Regions from separate parts of the Dermatophilus sp. B7861-1 genome, predicted to be linked through region 1. Evidence: riboswitches for the same ligand, from Rfam matches in the RefSeq annotation. Region 1 holds a riboswitch; the other holds the start of a gene.
What was found. Region 1 has a riboswitch for cobalamin ahead of AC2T9U_RS06920 (ABC transporter substrate-binding protein). Riboswitches for the same ligand answer to the same signal wherever they lie in the genome.

Region 1 (4,129 bases):
CCACCAAGACCCAACCGCTCCACCACATCAGCAACAACGGCATGATCACGAAACGAATGACGCTCAAAAAAGCGCACATACGGAGTCCTGCCCAGCAACACATACTCAGCAACACTCATCCCCTCCGGTAACTGCGCAGACTGCGGCATCAAAGCGATATCGCACGGCCCCGGACACCCACCGACCCCCGTGCGCACCACTCCCTCATGCGGCACCAACCCCGCCAACGCCCGCAACAACGTGGACTTACCCGACCCATTAGGCCCAATAACAGCGACAAACTCCCCCACAAAAAAATCCACCGAAACGTCATGCAAAACCCGGTGACGCCCACCAGCCCGCCCCACATCAACCGCAACATCCACCACCTGCAACGCAAGCCCCACCTGCGACGACGAAAACCCACTCATACACTCACCCGTTTACGGCGCCAAAGAATAAAAGCGAAAAACGGTGCCCCCACAAACGCCGTAATCACCCCAATAGGCAACTCAGCCGGAGCAGACACAGTCCGGGCCCCCACATCAACCAAAAGAAGAAACCCCGCACCAAACAAACCCGACAACGGCAAAATCGCCCGATACGAATGACTCGCGACAAGACGCACCACATGCGGAACAACCAGGCCAACAAACCCGATAAGCCCACTGACCGCCACCGCCGCAGCCGTCAAAAAAGTCGCAGCAGCGATAACAACACACCGCACCCGAGCCGCATTCACCCCCAAAGAACGAGCCTGCTCATCACCAAGACGCAACACATCTAGCCACCGCGCCTGCGGCAACAAAACAACCACCGACACCACGAAATACGGCAAGAACGTCACCACCGGCGTCCACCCATCACCAGCAAGCCGACCAAAAATCCAACTCAACACTTCACGAGACCGAGTCTGATCAAGCTGCTGCAAAAGATACGCCTGAGTAGCCGAACACAACGAGGAAACCGCCACCCCCGCCAACAGCAACGTCGAAGGATCAAAAAACGACCCCCGCGCCACCACCACCGACCCCGCCACCGCAAGTAACGCCCCCACAAAAGCAGCCATTGGAACCGCCTCAAAAGGCCCCACCGTGAACTGCACACCAAACCCAAGCGCGAGCACAGCACCCACACCTGCACCCGCAGAAGCGCCAAGAAGATACGGATCAGCAAGAGGATTGTGAAAAACCCCTTGGTAAGAAGCCCCCGCTAAAGAAAGCGAGGCCCCCACCATCAAGGCAAGCACAGTGCGCGGAAACCGGATCTGCCACAACAGATCCGCGACAGGATCAGCCAACTCGCTACCGGAACCAACCCCAGGAATCCCCGCGAACATCACATCCACAACTTCAGCGAACTCAAGGCCAGCAGCCCCTGAAGTCAGGCTCACCCCCACCGCGACAGCAAGAAGCCCAACCCCAACAATCACCGGGATCAAGGGCGCCTTGAACGCCCGAGAGAGCGCCTCCTTTGAGGTAGAAGAACTCATCATCCGGCTGTGGTGGGCTGGGCTGCAGCGCTAGTCCCTGCCCCAGCAGCGGCTTTAGTCAACGCGCCAGCAAGCTGATCAACCAGCTGCGGCAAACGCGGCCCCCACCGGGATGCGATATCGGAATTTACTGTGACGACATTGCCGTTTTTTACTGCCGCAACATTGGCCCACCCCGGACGGCGAGCCACATCCTGGGCCGTATAGCCCGACTGGTCAGTGATCACAATGACCTGCGGATCAGCCTTAATAATGGCCTCTTCAGTCAGCTGCGGATAGCCGCTTTTAGAGCCATCTGCATTATCAGCGATATTCGTGGCGCTCATCTTGGCGTAAATAGACCCAATGAAACTATGCGAACTCGCCGAGTGATACTTGTCATCAAGCTCGTGATAGACAGACAGCGGTTTATTCGGTGCCTTAGTCAACGCAGCATTGATCTGCGCACGCATCGTCCCCACGAGCTCCGTGGTCTCGTTCACATGCCCAGTGGCCTGCCCGAGAATAGCGAGCTCGCCATACCCTGCATCAAGCGTCGGCGGCGCAGGAGAAAGCAACACCGGAATATTCAGCTTCTTCAACGATGCAGCCAAACCATTAACGTCATTACTGATAACCACAAGATCCGGTTTATGTTTGACGATCGCTTCAATATTCGGCTCAAACCCAGACAAATCTGTAGCTGGAGCCCCCTGAGGATATGTGGAATATTTATCGGCAGCGACCACCTGTTTACCCGCACCAATAGCGAACAACGATTCGGTAGCGCTCGGCGACAACGAAACAATCCGTTGCGGCTGCGACTTCAACGTGACCGGGCCAATCGAGGTGTTCACCACAACCGGGAACATTCCTGTCCCGGCAGCGGCGCTAGCAGGCGAAGTACCAGTAGGTTTACTGCCAGTAGAGGCATTACTGCAGGCAGTAAGAACGAGCAGCGCTGCTGCAACAGTGGCGCTGACTTTAGACAACCGCATTGACGGTTTCCTCCTCTGTGAGCGGGGCAAAGGGTGCGCGATGCGCTCGAGGAGGTGAAGTTCTAACGCCCTGCAAGGCTAAGCGAGGCGGCTCCGAACCGCTCCTTTCCTCGAGAGCGTCGAATCTTAAAGTGACAGCGGGTTCGACCGGACTCATCCTGTCCCTGCCCTACCCGCTACTACGGGCTCAAGAACCGGGGGGCTTCACCGTTGCGGGCCAGTGCCGGATTTTCACCAGACTTCGACCCACCATCACCTCCACGTTATCCCTGGCACCTCACCCCAGGACAGCTCAGCAGCTGTGTCGATGCTCTCCCCCGTTGCCTCCGCCACCCTTTACAACGGCACCTGCACCTACGACACCGCCACTACCCACCGACACCCTCACCTACCAATCACATCACCAGCAGCCGTGGACAACCGAGTCCACGACCCATGACGCAACAACCGCACCGGCCCCTGCCCACCAAAACCCAACGCATGCACTCCCAACGCCAAAGCAGCCCGGAACTGCCCCATTCCCTCACCCACCGACTCATCCCACACCTGCTTATCCAACGCAGTCAGCGCCGCAGCATCCGCACCAGCATCGCGCTCACGCTGCACCCGCGCCAACCCCGACTCCGCCACGAAAGCCACATCCTCCCCAGCGAACTCACCAATAACCGACCAACCCCCACGTGGAGGAGACACCGCAGCCCACGGCGCCTGACGCAACACCGGCGGAACATCCAAGCGAAGCCACCCAGCACCCCGCATCCGCGCCAACCGATCCGCCACCGCCGACAAATCCACCGTCACATCCAACACACCAGCCCCCTGCCCCAACGCCGTCCCGCGCATACCCACCACAGTCCCAGCCCCCAACAGTCCAGAACCACTACGCACCAACACCGACGACATCAACACCGACCCCACCGTCTGCAACCGCACATACCCATCAGGCACCAACACCCGCGCCCGCGACACAAACGTCGCCACATCACTCAACGCATCCTCATCAGCAAGCGTGACAAAACTCATCGCTCCCCCTCCCGAACACCAGCAGCCATATGGGCGCACAAAACCGCCCGGGCTTGGACATCAATCCGCATAGAACTTTCACCCAACTCACTCACATACACCAACGCATCCATACCCGAAAACCGCAACGGCACCTCAGATCGGACCACATTTGCTGGCGCATTCCACTGATCCACACCGAACATCCTCGCCGAACCCGCTGCGCAACAGCGAACACTCACCGTTGTCGAAGCTGTCCCCGCCACGCAACAACTGCTACACCTGCCCTCCAGCACACTCATTTGGCAAGATGAGCTGTTGTGACCCACGACGAGACTCTCAATGAATTCGACCCGCTGGCCGATCTTCTAGAAACCCTCGACCTTCACGACGCCGACCCCACCACCGGCACAGACGGAACTATCCGTGACAGGTTCACCGGCCGTAGCCAGCCCACGCCTCATGGTCGCATCTTCGGCGGACAAGTACTCGCCCAGTCCATCATCGCCGCTGGCCGCAGCGTCGCCTGCAGCCGCGAGGAGGAGATGAACATTCACTCCCACCAGGTCAACTACCTCCATCCTGGTGACCCCAATATTCCCCTGGAGTTCGTTGTTGAGCGTCTCCGCGAATCCCGCTCCTACTCCACCCGGCGCGTCCACATTCTTCAAAACGGCCG
Region 2 (4,129 bases), 870 kb from region 1:
TGATGGTTGGGAACTAGTCCAGGTCGTCACTACCGATACCGGAAATCTCGTGGCTTATTTCAAACGTCCTCTAGAGGAGGACTGAACATGAGTTCCGTTGAACAACGATTGCAAGAGATCGGCTTAGCCTTACCTGAAGTAGCACTTCCCGTAGGTTCATACGTTCCCGCCAAAGCCGACGGACGACGTATCCACACCTCCGGCCAACTTCCTCTCGTCAATGGGGCCCTTCCCATCACAGGAAAAGTAGGTGCCGAGGTATCCGTTGAACAAGCACAAGAGCTAGCGCGAACCTGCGTGCTCAACGCCATCGCCGCAGTCAAATCAGTAGTGGGCGACCTCGACCAGGTCCAGAGCGTTGTCAAAGTTGTTGGCTTCGTCGCCAGCGACCCAACATTCACCCAACAGCCCGCCGTCATCAACGGCGCCTCCGACCTGCTCGCACAGGCCTTCGGAGACATCGGCGTGCATGCACGCAGCGCTGTTGGAGTGGCAGTCCTACCCATGGATGCCCCCGTCGAAGTCGAAATCGTCGTAGCACTACGCGAGGAATGACCCTGCTCGAACAGTCACAAAGCCCCGGAAACGGAGCACCATCACCGTTTGTGACGGTGCTGCGTGCCCCGAACCCGGGGCCCATGACACTCGAAGGAACCAACACCTACATCCTTCGCGCCCCAGGTAAAAAACACAGCATCATCATCGACCCCGGCCCCGCCGACCCCACCCACATCGCCACCATTCTCACCACCGCTACCAGCGACGAAGCCGAAATCTCTCACCTACTGCTCACACACCATCACGCAGACCACGCAGCCGCGATCCCCCTGATCGAAAAAGCCACCGGCCTACAAGCCTTATCCATCGGCACCTCCACTCTCACCGACGGGCAAACACTGCACGCCGAGGGGCTCACCCTGCACGTCATCGCCACCCCTGGCCACACAGCAGACTCCACAACCTTCCGACTTCACGAAGCACCCCTGCTATTCACCGGTGACACCATCCTGGGCCGCGGCACCACATGGCTGGACTACCCCGACGGAACCCTCACCGACTACCTACGTACACTCCATCTACTCAGCGACCTCCTGCGAGACAAAGGCGAGCACACACTCCTGCCCGGGCACGGCCCCACGCACTCCTACACCGCCCCCATCCTGGACGCTTACATCCAGCACCGCACCGCCCGCCTGCGCCAAATCCGCGCTGCACGCGATAGCGGAGCTGGCACTGACATCGAAGCCATCACCAACATCGTCTACCGCGACCAACCCGAAAGCGTCCTAGCCGCAGCACGCATCTGCGTAGCAGCTCAGCTCGACCATCTCCGCCACCATGACACCCTGTGACCTATACCCTCTGTGAGCAGCAACAAATACGACTCCGCAGCCACCAAAACCACTGCTACGCTGAGAAAGCCAGTCGCCCACGGGGCCAGGGAATCCGGTGCAAAACCGGAACTGACGCGCAGCGGTAAGGGAGACGGGCGGGGCACACACGCCACTGGAACACTCTGGGAAGGCGCCCCGCACCGAGGGACCCCAAGTCCGAATACCTGCTGGTGATCGCCCCGTCACCTGCGGGCGCGGATCGAGAATCAGGCCTCGCGACCCAGGCCCACCGGTCCCAGGAGCCACACCGTGCGCCCACACCCCCACCACATCACCGTAGCCGCCTGCATCCTCCTGCTTACCGCCTGCGCTGGCGCCCCCACCACACCCACCAACACCAGCAGCAATACCGCACCCATCACCTTGACTAACTGCGGCGAAAAAATCACCGTCACCACCCCACCACGCAGACTCGTCACCCTCAACCAAGGCGCCACCGAAACAGCACTCGCCCTTGGCCTGGCCCCCCGCATGGCAGGCACTGCCTACCTCGACGACACCATCGCCCCCACCTACAAAACCGCCTACGCAACCGTCCCCGTCCTCGCCAAGGAATACCCCAGCAAAGAACAATTCCTCGCAGCCAAACCCGATTTCGCCTACTCCGCCTACGCCAGCGCCTTCACCGACAAAGCCGTCGGCACCCGAAACGAACTCACCTCCGAAGGCATCAACACCTACACCAGCCCCTTCGGATGTCCCAAAGGCACCCCCACCGCCGAGGCCACCTTCGAAAACGGCTGGAACGAAATCGCTGAAATCGCCAAAATATTTGCCGTCACCCCCACCGCCGACGCCCTCATCACCACCCAGAAAAAACACCTCGACGAAATTCGCACCAAAGCCACCGGCAAAAACCACACCATCTTCTGGTAAGACTCCGGCGACAAAACCCCCACCGTCGGCGCCGGAGCAGGCGGCCCACACCTAATCATGAACGCCGTCGGCGCCACCAACATCTTCGACAACCTTCCCGGAGGCTGGAGCGAAGGCTCATGGGAAAAAGTCGTCGCCGCCAACCCCGACGTCATCGTCCTGGCTGACGCCAGCTGGAACACCGCCGAAAAAAAGAAAAATTACCTCACCAACGACCCGGTCCTATCCCAACTCGACGCCGTAAAAAACAACCGATTCATCACAATCCCCTTCAGCGAAAGCACACCCGGAGTCCGCCTCGTCGACGGCGCCCGCTCCATCAGCAACCAACTCGCCCAACTCGACCAGTGACCCGCTTCATCTACACCGCAGCCACCCTCACCCTCCTCCTGGCTGCCAGCAGCATCATCGTCCTAGGAATCGGATCCGTCCCCATCCCACCCACCGACGTCATCGACGTGATTGCCCGCCGCGTCCACCTCATTCACGGCGACCACGTCACCATCTTCACCGACCGAATCATCTGGGAACTACGCCTACCCCGCATCATGGCCACCATCGCCGTCGGCGCCGCCCTAGCCCAATGCGGATGCATCCTCCAAGCACTCACCGGCAACGACCTGGCCGACCCCTACCTCCTGGGCATCTCCAGCGGAGCAGCCGTCGGCGCCGTCGCTGCAATCATCCTCGGCTGGACCATCCCCGGACTACCCCCAGCAGTAGCCACCACCGTCACCGCCTTCACCGGCGCAATCGCAGCTCTAGCCCTGGTTCTGGGTCTTGCCACCGGCCGCTCCGGCGCACTCCCACCCGGACGAACCATTCTCGCCGGAATAGCCATCAGCCAACTCGCTGGCGCATTCACCTCCTTCGTCGTCATGATCTTCGGCGGCTACTCCGGAGCCCGTGAAGTCATGACCTGGATGCTTGGCTCCTTCAGCGGAATCCGCGCACCACATGCTTGGCTCATCACCATCACCACCCTGCTCGCCACCACAGCGCTCATCACCTCCGCCCCCGCCCTCGACGCCTTCGCCTTCGGAGAAACCTCCGCTCGCTCCCTAGGAATCCGCGTCGAACACACCCGCTGGGCACTCTTCACCGGATGCGCCCTACTGACCGCAACCACCGTCGCCACCGTCGGCCCCATCGGCTTCGTCGGACTGACCATCCCACACATCATGCGCCTGATCATCGGACCAACCCACCGCCGCCTGCTCCCCGCATCCGCCCTCGCAGGCGCACTCCTGCTCCTGTGGTCTGACACCGCAGCCCGCGCGCTCAACCCCGGCCAAGAAATCCCCATCGGAGTCATCACCGCCGCTATCGGAGCCCCTGTCCTCGTCGCCCTCCTGAGAAACCACGCCCGCCACTCATGAACATCACCACACGCAACCTCAGCTGGAACACTCACGGACGCGACATCGTCGCCCATCTCGACTTCACCATCCCAGCCGCCACAACCACCGCCATTGTCGGCCCTAACGGATGCGGAAAAACCACCACCCTTCACCTCCTCGCTGGCATACGCCGCCCCACCACCGGAAGCATCCACTTCAACGACGACGACGTCACCCACATGCCACCACGCCACCGCGCCCGCCTCTGCGCACTCCTGGAACAACACCCCCACACTCCTCTAGACCTCACCGTCCGACACATCGTCGAACTCGGACGCACACCACATCGCGGACGATGGCACAACCCCCACGACACCGACGCCGTCACCACCGCCATGCACACCGCAGGCATCACCCACCTCGCCGACCGAACCTGGCCCACCCTCTCCGGCGGAGAACGTCAACGCGTACAGCTGGCCCGTGCTCTGGCCCAAGAACCTCGCATCCTCCTGCTCGACG

Region 2: linked by a shared signal. The riboswitch ahead of AC2T9U_RS10775 (ABC transporter substrate-binding protein) and the one ahead of AC2T9U_RS06920 (ABC transporter substrate-binding protein) in region 1 are both predicted to bind cobalamin.

What each region holds. Positions count from the first base shown of each region.
Region 1 is NZ_CM180082.1:1,570,180-1,574,308, forward strand. It holds gene AC2T9U_RS06910 (ABC transporter ATP-binding protein) at 1-410, opposite strand, end outside; gene AC2T9U_RS06915 (FecCD family ABC transporter permease) at 407-1,471, opposite strand; gene AC2T9U_RS06920 (ABC transporter substrate-binding protein) at 1,471-2,448, opposite strand; adenosylcobalamin (AdoCbl) riboswitch at 2,538-2,718, opposite strand; gene AC2T9U_RS06925 (DUF8185 domain-containing protein) at 2,833-3,471, opposite strand; gene AC2T9U_RS06930 (hypothetical protein) at 3,468-3,647, opposite strand; gene AC2T9U_RS06935 (acyl-CoA thioesterase domain-containing protein) at 3,771-4,129, shown strand, end outside.
Region 2 is NZ_CM180082.1:2,442,795-2,446,923, reverse strand. It holds gene sp36 (Sp36 family protein) at 1-85, shown strand, start outside; gene AC2T9U_RS10785 (RidA family protein) at 88-555, shown strand; gene AC2T9U_RS10780 (MBL fold metallo-hydrolase) at 639-1,352, shown strand; cobalamin riboswitch at 1,406-1,580, shown strand; partial or broken gene AC2T9U_RS10775 (ABC transporter substrate-binding protein) at 1,866-2,621, shown strand; gene AC2T9U_RS10770 (FecCD family ABC transporter permease) at 2,618-3,649, shown strand; gene AC2T9U_RS10765 (ABC transporter ATP-binding protein) at 3,646-4,129, shown strand, end outside.